Regions from separate parts of the Rhizobium binae genome, predicted to be linked through region 1. Evidence: riboswitches for the same ligand, from Rfam matches in the RefSeq annotation. Region 1 holds a riboswitch; each other region holds the start of a gene.
The links. Region 1 has a riboswitch for thiamine pyrophosphate ahead of thiC (phosphomethylpyrimidine synthase ThiC). Riboswitches for the same ligand answer to the same signal wherever they lie in the genome.

Region 1 (7,124 bases):
CGAATAGGTGGAGGCAAGCGTGTCGATGGCATTGCGCTCGGCCTTCAGCGCTTCGAGCGAGCGTTTGAGCTCCGCAAGTTTCGTGCTCGACGACCGCTTCCTGTAGATTCCATTGGCTTCGTCGACGGCCGTCACCAGCGAACGGCTGAGGCCCGCAAGGCCCGAGCTTGCCGAGAACAGCAACTCGCCGAGCTCGCCCTTGCTTTGGATGATGGCGTTGCCGCCTTCCTTGAGCGACTGGTCGTCGAGCGAGAACATCGTGCGATAGGCTTCGCGGCCGACGCCGCCGAGCGCGCCGGCGAGCAGCGCCTCGTTCACAGCCTGTCCCCGATCATCGATGAGGCTGCCGGCCCGCAATTTGAGCCGCGCCAGCTCATGGTCCGCGCCACCGAATTCCAGCCGCGCACCGACCTTCATGGTGTTGTAGGGATGCAGGAAATTGTAGGTGCTGCGCTCGCCAATGCCGTAGAGCAGATCGAGATAGGCGGCGAAGGTGGTCGACTTGCCCGCTTCATTGAGGCCATAGACGATATGCAGATCCGGCGAACCCGGTCGGACCGCGCCGAAATCGATCGAGTGGTCGGTGAACTTGCCATAACGGATGAGGTCGAGACGGCGCAGGCGCATCAGCTGTCTCCCCGCTCCGCGGCCTTCATCCGGGCAGCGATGTCCTCGGCGCCATCGGCGAGAAGGCTGTCGATGAAGCGTTCGAAACCCGCCTCGTCATGCCCGGCAAATGCCCGGCTTTCGGGCGGCAGGTCTGCAAGCAGGTCGCGGACCATCTCCCTGACATCGTCGCGAAATCCGCGGCGGGCGATGACCTCGTTCCGCATCAGCGCACCGAGCTCGACGACGGGATCGGCAACTGCCGCCTCGGCGAGGGACACCGGCGCTTCGAAGGCGAGTTCCAGCTTCTCGATCCAGGTCCGGCCGATCCGGTCACCGCGCTGCTCGGCTTCCGCCTGCATGAGGTCGACATCGCGGCGAAGCTGCCAGGAGAGCGGCGTACGACCGGAAAGCCTGAGGCGCGCGACGAGATGCGGCGAGGCCGTATGGTCGCGCTGCGCCGTCAATGCCGCTTCGATCGCCATGGCCGCATCACGCCAATCGTCGACATCCGTCAAGTCGACATCGACGCGCTCGAACTGCGCAATGCTGGTGCGCCGCTCCTCGACCGTCACCGTCCGGTCGTCCGCCACGGTCACCAGCGACACCGTCTTGACGCCCGACTCGTTGATGTCGCGGCCCTGCGGCATGCCGGGCATGATGACCGTCGCCGTGCCGGGATACTGGCTGCGCTGATGAAGATGCCCAAGCGCCCAGTAGTCGAATCCCGAGGCGTGAAGGTCAAGCACATTGCAGGGCGCATAGACGTCATGGCCGGCGGATCCGGCAAGGCTCGTATGCATGATGCCGATATTGACCGCGCCCGCCACCGGCGGCTTGAACTTCGGCAGAAGCGGGTCCGGCGCCTGCGGTTTGGCGAAGCTCAGACCGTGGATCGCAATCGACAGGCTGCCTTTCGTCGCCTCCACGGCCTCGGCATGACCGCCGAAGATCTTCACCGTGTCAGGCATCACCAGCTCCCTGGCGATCTTCGACAGCGCATCGTGATTGCCGCGGATCTTGAAGACGCCAATCCCCGCCCGGTGCAGCCGTTCCAGCTGGCTTGCCAGGAAGCGCGCCGTCTTCATCGACGTTTGCTCACCGTCATAAAGATCGCCGGCGATGACCAGCGCATCGACCTGTTCCTCGAGGCAAAGGTCGACGATCGCGATCAGTGCCTGCCGGCTGGCGTCACTCACGAGATCGGCCAGCTCGGCGTTGCGAAGCGCCAGCGACCGCAGCGGAGAGTCGAGATGGAGATCGGCAGTGTGGACGAAACGATAAGCCATGAATGCAGAAATCGCGTTGCGATAAGATGATGAGCCGGTGCCGTCGGAGATGAACGCGCCCTCACTGTCACTGGCCGTGAGGAAGAGAATATGGGGCACGCGTTCAGGGGGCGCGAGCGAAATGGGCCGGCAAGCCGGCCCATCCACAATCAATGTTGCTCCACCGGGGCCGGCGCCGCAGCCGGTGCACCCTGCGGCCCCAGCCGATCGGCCACCAGCATCGACAACATCATTTCCACAAGACCATTGGTGGCGCCCTTTTCGCCGCCGCCGACCTGGATCTGCGGCACGAGCGGCAGCCTGCCGTTTTCGATCGCTTCGGCGAAGCGCATGAGGACCTGGGAGTTGAGCTGATAGTCCGGCCCGCCGAAGGCCGCGACCTTCTTCTCCGTCGCCTCGGCTTCCGCCAAACCGATGGCGCGCACCTTCTGGGCATCTGCCAGACCGGTCGCCTTGATGCGTTCGGCATCGGCAAGCGCGACGGCCTTGATCCGGTCGGCCTCGCCGAGGCCGGCAAGGCGCACTTTCTCGGCCTCCGCCTTGGCGGTCACCTGAATGGTTTCCGCCTGCTGGCGGGTGCGGGCGAGCTGCGCCTTGCCCTCGTTCTCGCTGATCTCGATGGTAAGCGCCGATGTCGTGATCTTGGCCTGCTGCTCTGCGAGCGCCTCCTTCTCGCGCAATGTGCGCTCCTGGATCGCCGCCGCCTCCTGCAATTTATAGGTCTCGACCTTTTCAACGGCGATCTGACGCTCGCGCAGCTGGATGAGGATCTGCTCTATGCTGTTTTGACCATTGTTAGCCCGTGGCGTGCCGATCAGCACCTCCTGCAGTTCGAGGCTATAGGAGCCGAACTTCTCGCGCATTTCATCGCCGGATTTGCGCTGGATTTCGCTGCGTTCCTGTAGCAGTTCGATCAAGGTCTTGGTCTGGGCGATATTCTTGAAATAGGCCGAGACCATCGGGTCGAGCGTCTGTTCGACCAGCCGTTTAATATCCCCGAAACGCTGCACGACGAGGGGCGCCTTCATATAATCGATATGGACGACCACCGAGAGCGGCAGCACCGGCTCGAACGCATCCTTGGTGATCAGCGACACTTCGGAAAGATTCTCGTCGAGCCTGTGCTCGCCGAACTGTTCCTTGGTCCATTTGAGCACGAAGTTGGTCGTCGGCACGACGATGATATTGCCGGCATAGGTGTTGAACGCATATTTGCCCGGCAGCAGCGGCGTCGACCAGACGCCGCGTGCGCCCGCCTCGACCAGTTCGCCGTGGCGATAGGACTGGCCTGAAATATCCGCGCTCCGCCGGCCGGTATAGGAGACGACGACACCCACCGTGCCGACGTCGATGATCGTCTTCTCGACGAGTTCGACGGTCGCAAAGATACGGTTGAGGAAATAGCTGCCGTCGGCAAGCACCTGCAGTTGCCGGCCGCGATAACCGCCGGCATTGAGAAACTTCTCCGGATCCTGGAAATTATTGTGGAAGTTTGGGTCTTTCGGATTGTTGGCAACGGTCGGCGCGATGATCTCGCCATCCGGCAGCGCCGGACCGTCATGGATGGTGACGATGCCGATCAGGTCCTCGGCGTCATGAATGACGACAGGCTCGAAGCCGTTGCGCTGCGTGATCAAATTGGACATGTCGGCAAACAGCCTTTGTTCCGACGCGTTCAGGTTGACGGCATAGGTCGATTGCGCGGTCAGCACGATGAACTGCGCGAGATTGATGGCATAGGTGCCTTCGCGCAGGATCTTGCGCTGCGGACCCTTCTGGCCGCCCTTTGTCAGAAAGCCGCGCACATCCTGAAAATCATCGGCGTCGACGTTCGAGGCAAGCGTCTGAGTCGGCGGCAACGGCTCGCCATCGCGGGCGAAGACATAGCCGATCTGGCCCTGCGGAATGGTCACGAGATTGGCGCGATGCATCGCATACTGGAACGGCATGAAGAAATGCAGGCCGCCGCGCACGACTTCCGGCTGGAAGCCGGCCTCGCCGTAGAGCGCAATGAAGCCATTGTCGACGGAGCCGCGAAAACTCCACAGCTTTTCGAGAATGCCGAGCCTGTCGTTGGGGATATAGCGGATCACGCCGCTCAACCGGAACAGGGTTGCCAGCACGATGAGCGTAACGGCGATTCCGATCGCCTTCCATCCCATCGGGCTTAGATATAGGGTTTCCATCTTTTCTCTCGCATGGGCGCACGGGTTCGTCCACCCGATAGCCGCCCGGTTGGTGTTGGTTGATAAGACGGGGAGATTGCACGCCCATGCGCTCGACGCACGACAGCGTTGCCCGTCCTCCAGACGGGCAGAGGCGGCTGTCGCACGTGCATTGCTGCATGATTTTCCTCAATCGAAGGCGATTAAGGAACCATGCGACAAGGACGTCGAACGCCTGGGCTGCTCATTGTCTGGAAAGATGACCGCGCGTCCCGAGTCCCCACCGAAGGACGGCGTGTCGTGAGTGGTCTCACATTGGAGTTGCCTTGATAGACATGACGCCGGAGAAATTAGCGACAAGCCCGATCGGTTTAAAGACGTTTAAAGCGAAAATCGGATAAGTACTTCCAGTGATTTTACTATTTCGACTATTCAATCTTGCTGAAATAACCTCGCGCATTTGCTGTTTTTGTAGCTCGCGTCGAACCATCGATCCGCGCCTATCTGGGCCGCAGGTTTCTCAAACCGGTTGACAACACCCCTCTGGCGACATCCGCAGCTCCCTTGGAACGCAAAAGGGCTTCTTGACACAAGGGCCGCTGCGGTCTTTGATGGCGACCATTCACCAGGGGTGTCCCGGCAAGGGGCTGAGATTCTGCTAGACGATAGGGCTTTGCCGATTGTGGCGCAGTGACCCGTTGAACCTGATCCAGTTCATACTGGCGTAGGGACGGTGCGGACGCTGCGGCTGTTGAGCGGATTTTCGCTTTGTCGCGCAAGGCGTCTTTCCATCATTCCAACACTGGAACTGGGTCTCCAAACGTCAAACCTTGGAGCCTCATCCATGAATATTGTTGCACCCCAGCTTACTCCCGTCGTCACCACCGGCTCGCTTCCGGCCTCGACCAAAATCGTCAAACCCGGAACGCTCTATCCGGATCTGCGCGTGCCGATGCGCGAAATCAGCCTTCACCCGACCTCCGGTGAGCCGCCGGTTACGGTCTATGATTCTTCCGGCCCCTATACCGATCCGGCCCATGTGGTTTCCATCGACGCCGGTCTGCCGCGTTTGCGCGAGGCCTGGGTCAGGGGGCGTGGCGACGTCGAAGCTTATGAAGGCCGGGTGGTGAAGCCTGAAGACAATGGATTTGCCACGGGCGAGCGGCTGACGCCGGAATTTCCCATTCGCAACACACCGCTAAAGGCAAAGGCCGGACGCGCCGTCACCCAGCTCGCCTATGCGCGTGCCGACATCATCACCCCGGAAATGGAGTTTGTCGCAATCCGCGAAAATCTCGGCCGGCAGGCCGCGAAGGAGGCGCTCGCCCGCGACGGCGAGAGCTTCGGCGCGCATGTTCCCGATTTCGTGACGCCCGAATTCGTGCGGCGGGAAGTCGCCGAGGGCAGGGCGATCATCCCGGCCAATATCAACCACCCGGAATCCGAACCGATGATCATTGGCCGGAATTTCCTGGTGAAGATCAACGCCAATATCGGCAATTCGGCCGTCACCTCGTCGATGGCGGAAGAGGTGGAGAAGATGGTCTGGGCGATCCGCTGGGGCGCCGACACGGTCATGGACCTCTCCACCGGTCGCAACATTCACAACATCCGGGAATGGATCATTCGCAATTCGCCGGTTCCGATCGGCACGGTGCCACTCTACCAGGCGCTGGAGAAGGTCAACGGCATTGCCGAAGACCTGACCTGGGAAGTCTATCGCGATACGCTGATCGAACAGGCCGAGCAGGGCGTCGATTATTTCACCATCCATGCGGGCGTGCGGCTGGCCCATATCCCGCTCACCGTCAATCGCGTCACCGGCATCGTCTCACGCGGCGGCTCGATCATGGCCAAGTGGTGTCTGCATCACCACAAGGAGAGTTTCCTCTACGAACATTTCGAGGAAATCTGCGACATCTGCCGCGCCTATGACGTCTCCTTCTCGCTCGGCGACGGTTTGCGTCCGGGCTCGATCGCCGATGCCAATGACGCGGCGCAATTTGCCGAACTCGAAACCCTCGGCGAACTGACAAGCATTGCCTGGGCGAAGGACTGCCAGGTGATGATCGAAGGCCCCGGCCATGTGCCGATGCACAAGATCAAAGAGAATATGGACAAGCAGCTCAAGGTCTGCGGCGAAGCCCCCTTCTATACGCTCGGACCGCTGACGACCGATATCGCGCCGGGCTATGATCACATCACCTCCGGTATCGGGGCAGCGATGATCGGCTGGTTCGGCACGGCCATGCTCTGCTACGTCACGCCGAAAGAGCATCTGGGGCTCCCCGACCGCAACGACGTCAAGACCGGCGTCATCACTTACAAGATCGCCGCGCATGCCGCCGACCTTGCCAAGGGGCATCCGGCCGCCCGCATCCGCGACGACGCGCTGTCGCGGGCGCGCTTCGAATTCCGCTGGGAGGACCAGTTCAACCTCTCCCTCGACCCGGATACTGCGCGCTCGTTCCACGACGAAACCCTGCCGAAGGAGGCGCACAAGGTGGCGCATTTCTGTTCGATGTGCGGCCCGAAATTCTGCTCCATGCGAATTTCCCACGACATTCGCGCCGAAGCCCAGAAAGAGGGATTGGAAGCCATGGCGGCCAAGTACCGCGACGGCGGCGATCTCTACATGCCGGTCGCAGAGGTCGCGAAAGCTCCCATCGGAGAATAACCATGCGCGTTCTCGTCAAAGGGGCGGGCGTTGCCGGCCTCACGGTTGCGTGGCAGCTTTATCGGCACGGTTTCCGGGTCAGCGTCGCTGATCAGGCCGACGAGGTCGGCGCCGGCGCTTCGGGCTTTGCCGGCGGCATGCTGGCCCCGTGGTGCGAACGGGAGAGCGCGGAGGAGCCGGTGCTGGCGCTCGGCCGCCTGGCCGCCGATTGGTGGGAGGCGGCGTTGCCCGGTCATGTCAAACGCCGGGGAACACTTGTCGTGGCGGGCGGCCGCGATGCCGGCGAACTCGACCGCTTTTCCCGTCGGACAAGCGGATGGGAATGGCTGGACGAGCCGGCGATCGCGGCGCTGGAACCCGACCTTGCCGGCCGCTTCCGCCGGGCGT
Region 2 (7,124 bases), on a different replicon from region 1:
GCTGAAGGCGCCGCTCCCGAGATCAATGCCTCACTTGACTGGCTCTAGGGCGAGCAGGTTCAAGAGGCGTGCCGGATTGGTGCGCGAGATCGACGGATTGACGAAGGGATTTTCCTTGGTCGACCAGCCGGTGAAGCGCTTGGTGTTGTACTGATACCAGTTCGGATTGTTGAACACCGGAATGACGGGCATGTTTTCGGCGACGATACGTTGCGCCTTGTTCATCGCGTCCTTCTGTTTGGCGAGGTCGGCGGTCTGGGTGAACGCGGTGACGAGCTTTTCGACCTCAGGATTGAACCAGCGTTGCGCGGTGAAGCGGGTCTTGCCCTTGTCCGAGGCGCTGAAGGCGCGCTTGTAGGGATAGTAGGGCGAGGCCGATGCCGGCAGGCTGTTGATCGCCGCATCGAAGGTGCCGTTGATGAGGTTGCCGGTCCAGACGGCTTCCTCTGGCGTTTCGATCTTGGCGTCGATGCCGACCGCCTGCATGCCTTCGACGGCGATGTTGACGGTGTCGATCCAGTCCGTCCAGGCGCTCGGGACGATGATCGAGAAGGCGATCTTGCTGCCGTCGGGATTGTCGCGGAAGCCGTCGCCGTCCTTGTCCTTATAGCCGGCCTCGTCGAGTAGCGCCTTGGCGGCATCGGCGTCGTAGGTGGCGAATTTGCCGAAGTCGGCCTTGACCGACGGGTCCGCCCAGCTCTTGTAAAGCTCGCCCATCAGGCCGGGGTCTTCGTTCAGCGTCGGATAGCCGTAGCCGGCGACGTCGATCATTGTCTTGCGGTCGAGCGCCATCGAGACGGCGCGGCGGAATTTGAGGTCGTTGAAAGCCTTCCTGTTGTTCTCGTTTGCCGTTTCCAGGTTGAACAGGAAGGCGACCATGCTGCTCGGCGAATACCAATAGTGGAAATGCGCCGGGTCCTTGGAGACATAGACATTGTCGATATCGGGAATGAAGGAGACGCCCCAGTCGAGCGTGCCGTCGGCCGTTGCCGTCAGCATCTGATTGTTGTCGGCAAGCTGCGGGAAGCGAATGCAATCGACCTTCAGATGCGCATTGTCCCAATAGTTCGGGTTGCGGCACTGGTCGTAGGTCTGGCCGGTGAAACGCGGGACCTCGGTCAGCGGTCCGCTGCCGACCGGGTTTTCGTTGGCGAAGGTGACGGGATCGGCGACATCCTTCCAGACATGTTCGGGAACGATCGGCAGCTGGGAGATCTGCTCGGCGGCGAGCGAGCTCGGATTGGCGAGCGTGAAGCGCACCGTCTGGGCATCGACGGCTTTGACATCGGTGACGAAGCTCCAGATGCTGACGAAATCGAGCGCCGGGAATTTCTTCAGGTAGGCATAGGTAAAGGTGACGTCGGCTGAGGTCAGCGGCTTGCCATCCGACCATTTCAGGTCGGGGCGCAGCTTGAAATCGATGCTCTTCAGGTCGTCGGAAAGCTTGAAGCTTTCGGCCAGGCGATAGACCGGCTTGTTGCTGTCGAAACGATTGAAGATGACCAGCGGCTCATAGATGAAATCGAGCGTCGACTGGCGCGCCGAGGTCTGGTTGAACGGATTGAAGTTGCGCACCCAGGTCGTCGCCGGTTCGATATTGGCCGTCAGGATCGTCTGCGCCATGGCAGAACCGGAAAGCAGTGTCAGGGCAGCGGCTGCTAGAAGATATTTTTTCATGTTTTATTCCCCTTTTTCTTATGCGGTGAGAGATGGCGCGCCGGTCAGGAGACCGAGGCGTTGGCAAACATGTCTTCGACTTGGCGGTGGGCGGCGCGGAAGTTGACCTTGAGATTGCCGAGGCGGGCCTGGCCGGCGGCGATGCGCTTGAGCGCGGCGTCCGTCAGTGGCCGGGCGGCTTTGGCGGCGGCTTCGCTTTCCCTGAGATCGCCATGGCTGTGGAGCGCGATGTCGAAGCCGGCATCGAGCACCTGTTCGACTCGCTCCGGCAGGGTGCCGGAAAGCGATTCCATGAAGATGCAGTCGGAGATCAGCACGCCGTCATAGCCGAGATCGTTGCGGATGAGGTCGTGCATGACAGGCGAGACGGAGGCCGGTAGCTCCGCGTCGAAGGCCGGGTAGACGACGTGGGCGACCATGGCCCAGGGCGTATCCTTCAGCGCGACGAAGGGTTTGAAATCGGTGGCGGTGAGCGTTTCGCGACTGGCGTCGACGACCGGCCGCTCCTTGTGGGAATCGAGCGCCGCCCGGCCATGCCCGGGAATATGCTTCATCACGGGCATGTTGCCGGTCTCCAGCAGGCCGTCGACCACCTCGCGGCCGAGGGCAGCGATGACATCGGGATCGGGGCCGAAGGAGCGGGCGCCGATGACCGCGCTCGTCGTCTCGAAGACGAGGTCGAGAACGGGCGAGCAGCCGCTCGAAAGGCCGAGTTCCGTCATCATCGCGCCCATGGCCTGGGAGGAAAGGCGCAATGCTTTTTTGCCGAGCTCGAAATCACGGCGCGCCAGTTCGGCAAACTGGCCGAAGCTGCGGAAGAGCGGCCAGGGGCCGGCATCGAGGTGCTGGACGCGGCCGCCCTCCTGATCGGTGAAGACGGGGGCGTCGTCGCGGCCGACGGCTTGCCGGAAGCGTTCGATCAGCCGCTTCGTCTGCTCCGGCTCGCGCTGATTGCGCCTGCCGACGAAGAGGCCGAGCGGGTTCGTCTCGCGAAACAGCGCGAATTCGTCGTCCGACAGAACCGGATTGGGAAGGCCGACAAAAAGGGCGAGGGGGGTCGAGGACAATTCTATAACTCCGGTATCAGATGGTCATTTCGGCATGCTTCTCAGCATGCGTTCGTAAATGCCCTTGTCGGGGGCCGGGATGATGATGGCGCCTGCGGTCCTGGCGTAAAATTCGACCGGGCCGGCATCGCCGATAAAGGCATAGGCATGGCCGAGCGTCTTCATCGTCTGAAGGCAGGCGGAAAACAGCGCGAGCCCGATCCCCTTGCCGCGCGCTTGCGGATCAACGCCGGTCGGGCCGAAGAAGCCGCGCGCCGTCGTGTCATAGCAGGCAAAGCCTTTGAGCATTCCGCCAGCGACGGCGACCAGGCAGGCGACGGGCTGGCGGGAGAAGGCGACCGAGACCTCGCTTGCCCAGTTCTCGCTGAAGTGTTCGCGAACCCAGTTGACGACGAGATGCAGTTCCGGGGGGAGGGCCGGGCGGATGGAGGCGCCGACGTGATCGGCTCGGTGTTTCAGCTCGGCGAGCTGCGTGGAGTAAAGGCTCACAACCAGGTCCGGCACCCGACACTCCTCCGATTATTCCGGTTTTGTGGAATATATACCCCTCGTATGTCATAGACTTGCCATCTCGTCGGGCTTTGTCAACAGGGTTTTTCAATCAGCACCAGTGATTCAGCCGCTTTGGTTGCGTTATCAACGCAGGGTTGCATACGCGAAAACGGCCCGGGGAGACCGGGCCGTTCGATGTAGCTGTTCGTCGAGTTCAGCGCTTATGCGCCGTCTTTCCAGAGTGCATGAAAATGCTGCACCGGCCCGTGGCCTGAGCCGACAGTGAGGTGTCCGGCCGCCGCGACCGCGCCGGCAAGATAGTCCTTGGCGATGGCGACGGCCTCTGGCGCCGAGGCGCCCTTGGCAAGCTCGGCCGCCAGCGCGCTCGATAACGTGCAGCCGGTGCCGTGCGTATTCTTGGTCGGCACGCGCCGGGCTTCGAACCAGTGCAGCCCGTCGACGGCGGCCAACACGTCGGGGCTCTCGTCGCTGTCGAGATGGCCGCCCTTGACCAGTACAGAGGCCGGGCCGAGGGCGCGCAACTGTTCGGCCTGCGCCGCCATCTCCGTCCGGTTCGTCGCGACCGGCTGATGCAGCAGTGCTGCGGCCTCCGGCAGGTTCGGGGTCAGTAGCGTGGCAAGCGGCAGCAGCCGGAGGGTCAGCATGTCGACCGCTTCGGGCGCGAGCAGGGCGGCGCCGCCTTTGGCGATCATGACCGGATCGAGGACGACGGGAACGCTGCGACCTTTGGCGGTAGAAAGTGCGGCGGCGACGGCTTCGGCGATGGCCGCATTGGCAATCATGCCGATCTTGACGGCATCGACGCGCACATCGGCAAAGACGGCATCGATCTGATCGGCGACGAATGGAGGCGGCACCAGATGCACGCCGCTCACCCCTTGGGTGTTCTGCGCCGTCAGCGCCGTCAGCACCGCCATGCCGTAGACGCCGCGGGCGGAAAAGGCCTTCAGATCGGCCTGGATGCCGGCGCCGCCCGAGGGATCGGAGCCGGCGATGGAGAGGACGTTGCGGATCATGCCGGGACCTTTCGGATTTCTGCGGCGATGCGGCGTGTGGCGGCTTCGGGGTCCGGGGTGCCGCAGATTGCGGAGACGACGGCAAGCCCCTTGGCGCCGGCGGCAAACACTTCTGCTACATGCTCCCCCTTGAGGCCGCCGATGGCGACCGAGGGCACCGGCGAGGCCTGCACCAGCCGTGCCAGGCCGTCAAAGCCGATCGGCTGCTTGTGGTCGGCCTTGGTCGGCGTCGCAAAGACCGGGCCGACGCCGGTGTAGTCGACGAGATCGGGATCGACAGCGGCTGCCAGCGCCTCGGTTTCGACCGAGAGGCCGAGGATCATGTCGGGACCGATCATCGCGCGCGCGGTGCGCGCATCCATGTCGTCCTGGCCGATATGCAGGCCATCAGCGCCGATGGCGATCGCCGCTTCGATGTCGTCATTGACGATGAGGCGGGTGCCGGTGCCATCGAGCGCCTGCTTCAAGGCGCGGCCGGTCTCGATCATCCCCGGCGTGCCGGCCCGTTTGTCGCGCAGTTGCACCATCGTCGCGCCACCGGCAACGGCAAGCCGGGCGGTCTCGACCATGCCGATCGGGGCGCAGAGATCCGGATCGAGGACGAGATAGAGCGAAAGGTCGAAAGCCTTCATGCGATCGATACCCTGGCTCTCGCATCCAGCGCTTCACCGTCGAGTACGGCCAGCGCATCGAGGAAGCGCCAGGCGAACGAGCCGGGACCGGCCGCCCCGAGTGCGGCATCTTCGCCGGCGACGGCAAAGGTTGCGAGCGCAGCGACCGTCGCCCCGAACAGATCCCCGGGCGCAGTGGCGGCGAAGGCGCCAACGAGGCAGGTGAGCGAGCAGCCGAGCGCGGTGACCTGCGGCATCAGCACCGATCCGCCCTTGATGCGCACCGATCTCGCGCCGTCGGTCACGAAATCGACGGCGCCGGTGACGGCGACGATGGCCTGCTGCCGCTCCGCGAGCCGGCGGGCCGAATCCTCCGCCTGCTCGACCGGATCGCGACTGTCGACGCCCTGGCCGCGGCTCTCCCCGCCGGCAAGCGCGATGATCTCGGAAGCATTGCCGCGAATGATCGTGGGCTTCAGCGCCAGCAGATCGGCAACCGCTTGGCGGCGAAAGGCCGTCGCATAATGCGCCACCGGATCGAGCACCCAGGGTTTGCCGGCTGAGGCCGCTGCCTTCGCCGCCGCCCGCATGCCGTCGAGCCATTGCGTCGACAGCGTGCCGATATTGACGGTCAGTGCGCTCGCGATGCCGGCGAATTCGCCGGCTTCCTCAGCCGCATGCACCATGGCGGGCGAGGCGCCGGAGGCAAGCAGGACATTGGCGGCGATGTTCATGGCGACGTAGTTGGTGATGCAGTGGACGAGCGGCGGCTTTTCGCGCATCGCCTCCAGCATGGCTCCCGAGGTGGTCTTGCTTTGCATATCGCCCCTTTCAGGCGGGGCAGGCGCGGGGCAGCGTGTACGGCGATCCCCGAGCGACTCCCTCCGCCGGCATTATCCGGTTCAGGTTCGAAGGGTGCTTCTCAGCCCGTCTGTCGACGAACGCCCCTGTCTCTCATCGTGCTCTTTTTCGCAGAGAACGGCGCGGATGTCATCTCGAAAATGACAGTCCCGCGACGGCGCGGCGCGTGAAGCCGTTTACGGCGGCCTCGCCTTTGACGGGGCGGAGTTCGTTGCCGATTCGCCTCCATGCCAGGTTTTCCCGAATGGTTTTCGTCGATTCCGGTCCGGGCGGCGCCGGTGGATTGCCGTATCGCCAAACGGTTGTCCTCTCTATTCCGGCAGAGATAATAGTATCAACCGGCGGTGTAATGAATCTCGCGAATACATCTCTGTATTTATGGGCGGCGTTGAGGAGCGATGCAGGCCTTTCGGAACGCTTCTTCTTCAAAATGAGTTCGGCTCATCTTTCCACGAACTTTTCCGGGTTTCCGATTATTCATCCTATCCGTCTATGCTGATGATTTGCAATGAAAACGAGCAGACGACCAGCCTCGCGTAAGTTGCGCGGCGTCTCTTGTCCCTCGCCAGCCGGTTTAGTCAAATTCCGGAATCTGCTGGCGATTCTGTTGGCATAGCAATCTCGGGCAGGCTGGACCTCATCTCCCGAAACGCGAACCAAATACCTAACGCAAACTTTACCGTGCTAACACGTTAGGGTTGACCGAAGTGCGGACTGCAAAGATATGACGATTCAACAGAATAAAAACTTCCTGAAGTTGCATTTTAAATGAAAAAACTTTTGAAAAGCGGCATGAAGCGGGGCATCCGGATGATCGCCCCGGTTCCGATGTTCATTGCTTGTGCCAATCCGTCTTTTGCGCAATCTCCGGCGCCTGCGGCTCAGGAACCGGAACAGGTGCAGGCCAAGCCGGCGCCGCCGGCGATGAAATCGCAGAAATTCGACGACTGGTATTATCGCTGCACCGGCTCTGACGGTGCCGAGGCGTGCGAAGTCGCACAGGTCGCGCAAGTCGCCAAGGACGGCAAGCCGGTCAATGTCCTGACGCTGGCGATATCGGCGCCGCCGGCCGGACCGGCCGACAAGGGCAAGCCGCGGCTGGTGCTGACCGCCCTCCTGCCGCTCAACGTCTTCCTGCCCTCGGGCCTGTCGATCAAGGCGGACGGCAAGCTCGTCGCCAAGTTCGACTACCGCAACTGCAACCACACCGGATGCTGGGCGCAGTTGGCGCTGGATAACAGGACGGCTGCGGCGCTGAAGAAGGGCGCAGGTGCCGAAGCGCTGGTGCGGCTGATGAACGGCCAGGACGTCAATATCCGGTTCTCGCTGAAAGGGCTGAAACCGGCCCTCGACCGACTTCAGTCCATCGCCGCGAAGTA
Region 3 (7,124 bases), on a different replicon from region 1:
CGTGTCTGCGCCAGGCCGGTAATGCCGGGGCGCATGATGTGTCGATGGTGGTAGTTCGGCACCGCCTCCTCGTAGAGCCTGCCGGCGGCGCGCATGTTGATGGCATGGCAGCGTGGGCCGACCAAGGACATCTCGCCTTTGAGGACGTTCAGAAGCTGCGGCAGTTCGTCGATGTTGGTCCTGCGGAGCATGGCGCCGATGGCGGTCATCCTGACGTCGCCCTTGACGGTCTGCTGCACGCCGCTGGGATCGCAAGCGTCCGCCCGCATTGAACGGAATTTGAAGATCTTGATCTTCCGGCCGTTCAGCCCCCAGCGGAGCTGGCGGAAGAACACCGGGCCGCCATCGTCGAGCTTGATGAAAAGCGCGATCGCCAGAAAAAGCGGCGCCAGTACGATCAGGGCGTTGGCCGAGATGACGATGTCGATCAGCCGTTTGACGGCCAATCGCAGTGCCGGCCTTCCTTCGGCCTTCGCAAAGCTCTCCGGCTGGCGAATGTTGGAATTCGCCACGAGCAGGGTCCTGGTTTTGGTCTGACGCTGGGACGGATCGAAGCGTGAACGCGTCTTCGAAATAAAAGCATTCATTACGCAAGGCCCACAAGTTTAGATGCAATTCTGAAACTGTGTGGAGACAAATACATGCTCACGTAAGGTTTGTCATCGGTATAAATAAGAAATCGATAACCCTAAAGACACCGAAAATGGGAGTATTGCCTGTTCACCTTAATGCCTGTAGTTGATGCGGAAACAAAATTATACTTTAAAAGGAGTAGCCTGATCGGGTGAGTGCGATGTCAGACGGTTGCCGAAGTCGATCGCCGCTCCTTCCAGCAGATGATAGCTCAGACTTGCCACCAGAATGACGAGCGTCGCCGCTAGACCGCAGGATTGCAGCCAGCCGATGACCACATTGTCCGAGGAGGCGCCGAACGAACCGGGGTCGAGTCTCTGAATCAATGTCAAGATGATCTCCTGCCAGATGTAGATGCCGAACGAGATCTTGGCGACGTAGCGGACCGGCGCGTTGTCGAGCAACCTGCCCAGACGCTGCGAATGGCAGAGCGATACGAGCGCCGTTGCGATCGCCAGCGGAAAGACGGGAAATCCGTAGGGGATGCCGAGCCAGCCGTAAGCCTCGGCCGAACCGCCGGGCGATATGGCGAGGCGGTAGCCGGCAATGGAAAAGGCGAGAAGTGCCGCGACATCGAATCCGAGGGAACGCTTTGCCGGCAGCATGATTTCTATGCCGGCGGCAAGCGCGCCGAGCGCGAAGACGGCGAAGAAGCCGATCGGATTGTAGTTGGGCATCCATTCCTTCGCCCCGCCCTGCAGGCCATAGGCCCAGCCGCGCCCGATGTCGTCGAGCGCAAAAAGCCTTAAGATGGCCAGATGGGCAATGAGGGCGCCGGCAACGACGCAGACCCAGGCGCAACGGGCCAGGAACAGGCGCTGCCGCAGCCCGGGCAGGCGAAACAGCAGGGAAAAGCAGGCCGGCAGGAGCACATAGCTGGTGACCTCGAAGGGGATGGACCAGAGCGGCCCGTCAGCCTCGACAGGGAAAAACGTGCGCCAATGCCATTGGCTCATGAACAGCAATCCGGAAACGTATCGAAGGGCAAGCTCCGGCGTCAGCGGCAGCGCAAGCAGCGTCAGGCTGACAATGAAGCTGACGGTGGCGGCGAACCAGAAGCCGGGGGCAATGCGCGCCGCCCTGCGGATGGCATAGTTCCCAAGGCTCGGCATGCCGCTGCCGCCATCGAGCGCGCGCCAGAAGGGACGGGCCAGAAGAAATCCGCTGAGCACGAAGAAAATGGCAACGCCGAAGTTGCCGAAGCGGAGGATGTGCGCCGTCGACGCCAATTCATCGGGAATTCGGCGCATATCCAGCCGGAGCGTGAGATGGTGAGCAAGCACCAGCAGGCAGGCCATCGCGCGCAAAAAGTCCGCTCCGGCCAGTCTCTCCTGCGGTCGCATGTCGTTCCCCACCCTGCCGATCCGGCTCAAACCACACCAGACAAAAGCTTGCCGTGGAACGCCTCGTCGGGCAAGACCGGGCCGAGTTCAGCCGAAGAGTTCGTTGGTATAATAGCTGGAAAAATCCGGCTTCTCCTTGAGCGTTGCGCCATTCGCATCGAGCAGGATGCCGTTCTCAAGCAGGAAGCCGCCGATGGCATCGGCCTTCGCCGGGTCGATGGTGCCGATCACGCCTGCTTCGGATTTGAGGAAATGCCCGTCGATCAAAGCCTTCTGGGACGCTTTCACCAGTTCCGTGTTCATCAGTGCGCCATTGCTGTTGGAAATCAGCAGGTCGCAGGCCTCTTCAGGATGGTCGACGGAATAGGCATAACCCTGGCGCGTGGCCTGGATGAAAGCGCGGGCCTGTTCTCGACTCGCCGCGAGATAGGCGTCGCTGGAAACGATGACGGTCGTCTGCTCGTCGGGAATGCCGTAATCGGAATAGTGGAAGCGGCCGAGCTTGCGGTTTTCCAGCTCGGCGGCGATTCCTTCCCAGGTGTAGATCTCCAGCGTGAAATCGACCGAGCCATTGTCCAGCGCCTCGTAGGCGGAGGTGCCGAGAGTGACGGTCTTGACGTCGCCCGTGCCGCCGTCGTTGCGGATCATCGCCGAGATCAGTGCGCTCTCCCAGGTGCCGCCAAAGCCGCCATAGGTCTTGCCGTCGAGATCTCTGGGGCTCTTGATGTCGTCGCGTCCGCCCTTGTAGATCAGGCGCGCGGTTTCGGTCTGGACGACGCCGTAAACCATCTTGACGTCACCGCCGCCGGCGCGCTGCGTCAGGGCCTCGATCTCGCTGCTGATGCCGAAATCGGCAACCCCGTTCGACACCAGCGTGCCGGCGCTGGTATCGGTAAAGGGTAGAATTTCGACATCGAGGCCGGCGGCGGCATAGAAGCCCTTCGCCTTGGCGACATAGATGCCGATATGGTTGGTGTTGGGCGTCCAGTCGAGCGCAATGCGAACCTTTGCCGGTGCCGACTGGGCGAAGCCGGTGCGGCCGGCGAGGCTTGTCGCGAGGGCGGCAAGGATCGTCTGTCGACGGGTGAGAAGCAGCATGGTGACCTCCTCAGGTCTCTGGAGCATGATGCCGAAAGGTGTGAGCGGTATTCGGCATCATGCTCTAACTCTTTAAATTGGAATAGGATTCAGATTTTGGGCCGTCCGGCCTAAAATCATCCTGTTCTAGCGGATGAAGCAGCGTTTGCAGGATTTCGGTCTCGATCGCCTGGGCCGCCGGCGAGCCGAGATCGGCGATGCTTCTCGGACGGGGCAGGGGAACGCGGAATTGGCGGATGACACGCGCCGGGCGGGCCGACAGCACGTAGATCCGGTCGGAGAGGAAGACCGCTTCGCGAACATCGTGGGTGATCAACAAGGCCGTCCAGCGATGGTGCGTCCACATGCCCTGCAGCCATTCCTGGATCTGCGTGCGTGTCAGCGCGTCGAGCGCGCCGAAAGGCTCGTCGAGCAGCAGCATGTCCTGGCTCTGGACGACGGTGCGCAACAGCGCGGCGCGCTGGCGCATGCCGCCGGAAAGTTCGGCGGGATAATGGTGTTCGAAGCCGGCAAGGCCGAAGTGCTCGAACAACGGCGCCACAGTGGCGCGGGCGGCGCGGCGGCTCATGCCGCGTACCTCCAGGCCGAGCGCGGCATTGTCGATGATCCGGCGCCAGGGCATCAGCGCATCGCGTTGCGGCATGAAGGCGAAGGAATGTGGCGCCTGTTCCAGCGGGGCGCCCTTGAACAGCAAGGCGCCGGAATCGGGTCGCAGCGCCTGGGTCAGCAATCGCAGCACCGTCGATTTTCCAGAGCCGGAGGGGCCGACGATCGAGACGAACTCGCCGCTTGCGACAGCGAGCGAAATATCGCCGAGCACCTGCATGCCGTCGAAGGATTTCGAAATCTTGCGCAGTTCGACCAGTTGATCGGTCATCGGCGGCGCTCCCCGGACGGTTGCCAGGGCATGACGAGGCGCTCGATCATCAGCGTCATCCCGAAGAGGCAGAGTGTCAGAACGGCGCTGACGACGACGGCGGCGAGGACGAGATCCGGCCGGAAATTGTTCTTGGCGTTGAGAATATAGATGCCGAGGCCGCGCGCAGCTCCCGCATATTCGGCAAAGATCGCGCCGACGACGGCATAGGTGATGGAGATCCTGAGGCCGGCGAAGAAATAGGGCAGCGAGGAGGGAAGCCGGGCCAGGCGGAAAATGCGCCAGCGGCTTGCCTTCATCGAGTTCAAGAGTTCAGTGATGTCGCGGTCGGTCGCCTCATAGCCCTGCAGCAGGGCGACGAGCAGCGGGAAGAAGGTGACGAGCGCGACCAGCAAGATCTTCGGCAACAGGCCGAAACCGAACCAGAGAACGACGAGGGGCGCGATCGCCACCAGCGGCAGCGTTTGGCTGGCAATGAAGATCGGCAGCAATGCCCGGCGCATGAAGGGCATGAAATCCATAAGGATCGACGAGACGAAAGCGAAGGCGAGCGACAGGGCGAAGCCGCCGAGTGTGGCGCCGAGCGTCGGCCAGGTGTTTGATATCAGCGCTTCGCGGTTCAGCCAGCCCTGGGTAAGGATGCGCAAAGGCGCCGGCAGGATGGACGATTTGATGCCGGAAAGATCGACATAAAGTTCCCATGCGGCCAGAAAGGCAAAACCGGCGAGCAGGGCGGGGCTCGCCCGGTAGAGGGAGGCACTGAGCGCGGCAAGACGCGAATCGAATGGTGGTGGCGATGTCATCAGCGTCGATTTCAGGCTTTCGTCCGGCGGCATGATTGCTCAAATCGGAATTGTGCAAGGATAAAATCATCCAAGCAATTCAACGTGCCGCAGCGTCCTTTTCGCAGTTGAAGAGTCGCGCGCCGCTGCAGATGGGCAAAGCTGTCGAAGACATCGAGAATGGTGCCGGCGAACCGGCTGGACATCGGAAAAGGTGACACTTGTGCGCCGGAAAACATCTGAACCTCGCTCCGCTGGCATTACCCAGATCAGCTTTGAAGGGTCCGGAGGCTTGCGCTTCGCATCTCAGCCCCGGCGACACGGAGCTCCCCTGTTATTCAACGAAAACTATCATCGGGGTTTTCTTACCGCAACCGCAAAATCGCGCACCCGTCCGCCCGGTCGGAATGAAATCGCAGCCGCGAAAAAACACCCGGACGGAGTCCTGTCCGGGTGTTTTCCGAGGTTCCGTACCTGCCGGGAACGGAACCCGAGCTTGGGCTTTACGACCGGCGGAGCAGGCGTTATAAAACCTCAACTAATATTGAGGTCAAGAGGCGATGGATAGGATTTCTACAACGCCGCTCGGCAGGCTTCTGACGGTTGGCGAAGTGGCGGAACGCAGTGGTCTTGCCGTCTCGGCACTGCATTTCTATGAGGCCAAGGGGCTGATCGCCAGCGTCCGCACCCGCGGCAACCAGCGGCGCTACGGGCGTGACGTGCTTCGCCGGCTCGGCATCATCAAGGTGGCGCAACGTGTCGGCATACCGCTATCGGAAATCCAGACGGCGTTCGCCGCTCTGCCGCAGGGGCGCACGCCGACGGCTGCCGACTGGCAGACGCTGTCAGCGCGCTGGAAGGGCGAACTCGACGAGCGAATCAGACGGCTCAGCCTGCTGCGCGACCGTCTGACCGGCTGCATCGGCTGCGGCTGCCTGTCGATCGAGAGCTGTCCGTTGCGCAATCCCTGCGATCGGCTCGGTGAGGAAGGGCCGGGCGCGCGGCTTCTGGAGACCGAGAACGAAAGCTGAGCTTCCTGCAGCCGGTCACCGGCGGAAAGATCGGTGCGTGCCTTTCTTTCGGCCGGCGCGCTCATATGTTAAGGGCGAAGGGCGCAACCGGCGGCATTGTCCGCGAGGAGGACGGCTTCGTGTTTCATCCGAGACTATTCGAAAATCGCAATGTCGTCGTCACCGGCGCCGGGCGGGGCATCGGCCTCGAGGTGGCCCGGCAGTTCCTGGACTGCGGCGCCAAGGTGATCGTCCATACCGGGCGCAAACCGGGACGGGATCTGCCGGATTTCCTGCTGACGGCCGAATCGGAAAGACGGGCGCTGTTGCTGCACGCCGATTTCACCGCCGTCGGCGGCGCTGCGCAATTTGCAGAGGACGCTCTCGCCTTCTTCGACAAGGTGCATGTGCTGGTCAACAACGCTGGCACCATGCTCGGCCGTTTTCCGGCTGCGACACTGACCGACGCGGATTATGAAGCGATCGTGCGGCTGAACCAGACGTCGGTGGTGGCGCTGACCCGGGCGCTGTTGCCGGCATTGAAGGCGGCAGAAGGCGCGGCCATCGTCAACACGGTTTCGATTTCAGCGCTGACCGGCGGCAGTCCCGGTTCTTCGGTCTATTCGGCCTCGAAAGCATTCGTTTCCACCTATTCCAAAGCGCTTGCTCGTGAGCTGGCGCCGGATGGCATCCGCGTCAACTGCGTCTCGCCGGGGACGATCGAGACGGATTTCCATGAGCGCTATTCCTCCCGCGAAAAGCTGGAACAGACGAGAAAATCCATTCCCCTGCAGCGTCTCGGGACCGCCGAGGATTGTGCTCCCGCATATCTCTTCCTGGCGGCTCCTTCTCTGTCCGGATACATTACCGGCCAGATCCTCGAGATCAACGGCGGTCAGCTTATGTGCTGATTTACTTGGACCTTTTTTGGCATTTCATCACATTTGACGAATTCGCTTTTGCGAATATGCTATTGTGCTGATCTACCTTTTGCTTCCCTTCCGAGATGCCGAATGCCGTTGCCTAAACCGGAGCCGGGGATGACCGGCCAGGACTTGCACAAACTCGCTGCAAAAGCCCATGAGGCGAGCGATCTGCTGAAGGCGCTGGCGCATCAGAGCCGACTTCTGATCCTCTGCATTCTCGCGAATGAGGAGCGGACGGTGGGTGAAATCGAGAATATTCTCGGCATACAACAGGCAATGGTCTCGCAGCAGCTCGCGCGTCTGAGGCTCGAAGGGCTGGTCAATACGCGCCGTCAGGGCAGGCTGGTCTATTACAGCATCGGCAATCTCAGCGTGCTTGCCTTCCTCGAATCGCTGTTCGATCTTTTTCCGGCTGTCGAAAACGGTTAAAGCATATCGGACTGCGCGGGGGCTGC

Region 2: it holds a riboswitch for thiamine pyrophosphate, as region 1 does, so the genes downstream of both, thiM (hydroxyethylthiazole kinase) here and thiC (phosphomethylpyrimidine synthase ThiC) in region 1, are expected to answer to the same signal.
Region 3: it holds a riboswitch for thiamine pyrophosphate, as region 1 does, so the genes downstream of both, J2J99_RS20485 (hypothetical protein) here and thiC (phosphomethylpyrimidine synthase ThiC) in region 1, are expected to answer to the same signal.

The regions. Positions count from the first base shown of each region.
Region 1 covers NZ_CP071611.1:192,262-199,385, forward strand. Annotated here, with positions in the region: gene J2J99_RS33740 (AAA family ATPase) at 1-627, opposite strand, end outside; gene J2J99_RS33745 (metallophosphoesterase family protein) at 627-1,895, opposite strand; gene J2J99_RS33750 (SPFH domain-containing protein) at 2,045-4,081, opposite strand; TPP riboswitch at 4,678-4,809, shown strand; gene thiC (phosphomethylpyrimidine synthase ThiC) at 4,905-6,737, shown strand; gene thiO (glycine oxidase ThiO) at 6,740-7,124, shown strand, end outside.
Region 2 covers NZ_CP071607.1:270,437-277,560, forward strand. Annotated here, with positions in the region: gene J2J99_RS28165 (ABC transporter substrate-binding protein) at 31-1,677, opposite strand; gene J2J99_RS28170 (glycoside hydrolase family 3 protein) at 1,722-2,744, opposite strand; gene J2J99_RS28175 (GNAT family N-acetyltransferase) at 2,769-3,248, opposite strand; gene thiD (bifunctional hydroxymethylpyrimidine kinase/phosphomethylpyrimidine kinase) at 3,458-4,273, opposite strand; gene thiE (thiamine phosphate synthase) at 4,270-4,905, opposite strand; gene thiM (hydroxyethylthiazole kinase) at 4,902-5,705, opposite strand; TPP riboswitch at 5,747-5,843, opposite strand; gene J2J99_RS28195 (invasion associated locus B family protein) at 6,514-7,124, shown strand, end outside.
Region 3 covers NZ_CP071604.1:4,200,562-4,207,685, reverse strand. Annotated here, with positions in the region: gene J2J99_RS20510 (sugar transferase) at 1-587, opposite strand, end outside; gene J2J99_RS20505 (acyltransferase family protein) at 756-1,976, opposite strand; gene J2J99_RS20500 (ABC transporter substrate-binding protein) at 2,064-3,074, opposite strand; gene J2J99_RS20495 (ABC transporter ATP-binding protein) at 3,139-3,951, opposite strand; gene J2J99_RS20490 (ABC transporter permease) at 3,948-4,754, opposite strand; gene J2J99_RS20485 (hypothetical protein) at 4,766-4,972, opposite strand; TPP riboswitch at 4,963-5,076, opposite strand; gene soxR (redox-sensitive transcriptional activator SoxR) at 5,294-5,764, shown strand; gene J2J99_RS20475 (SDR family NAD(P)-dependent oxidoreductase) at 5,884-6,654, shown strand; gene J2J99_RS20470 (ArsR/SmtB family transcription factor) at 6,757-7,098, shown strand.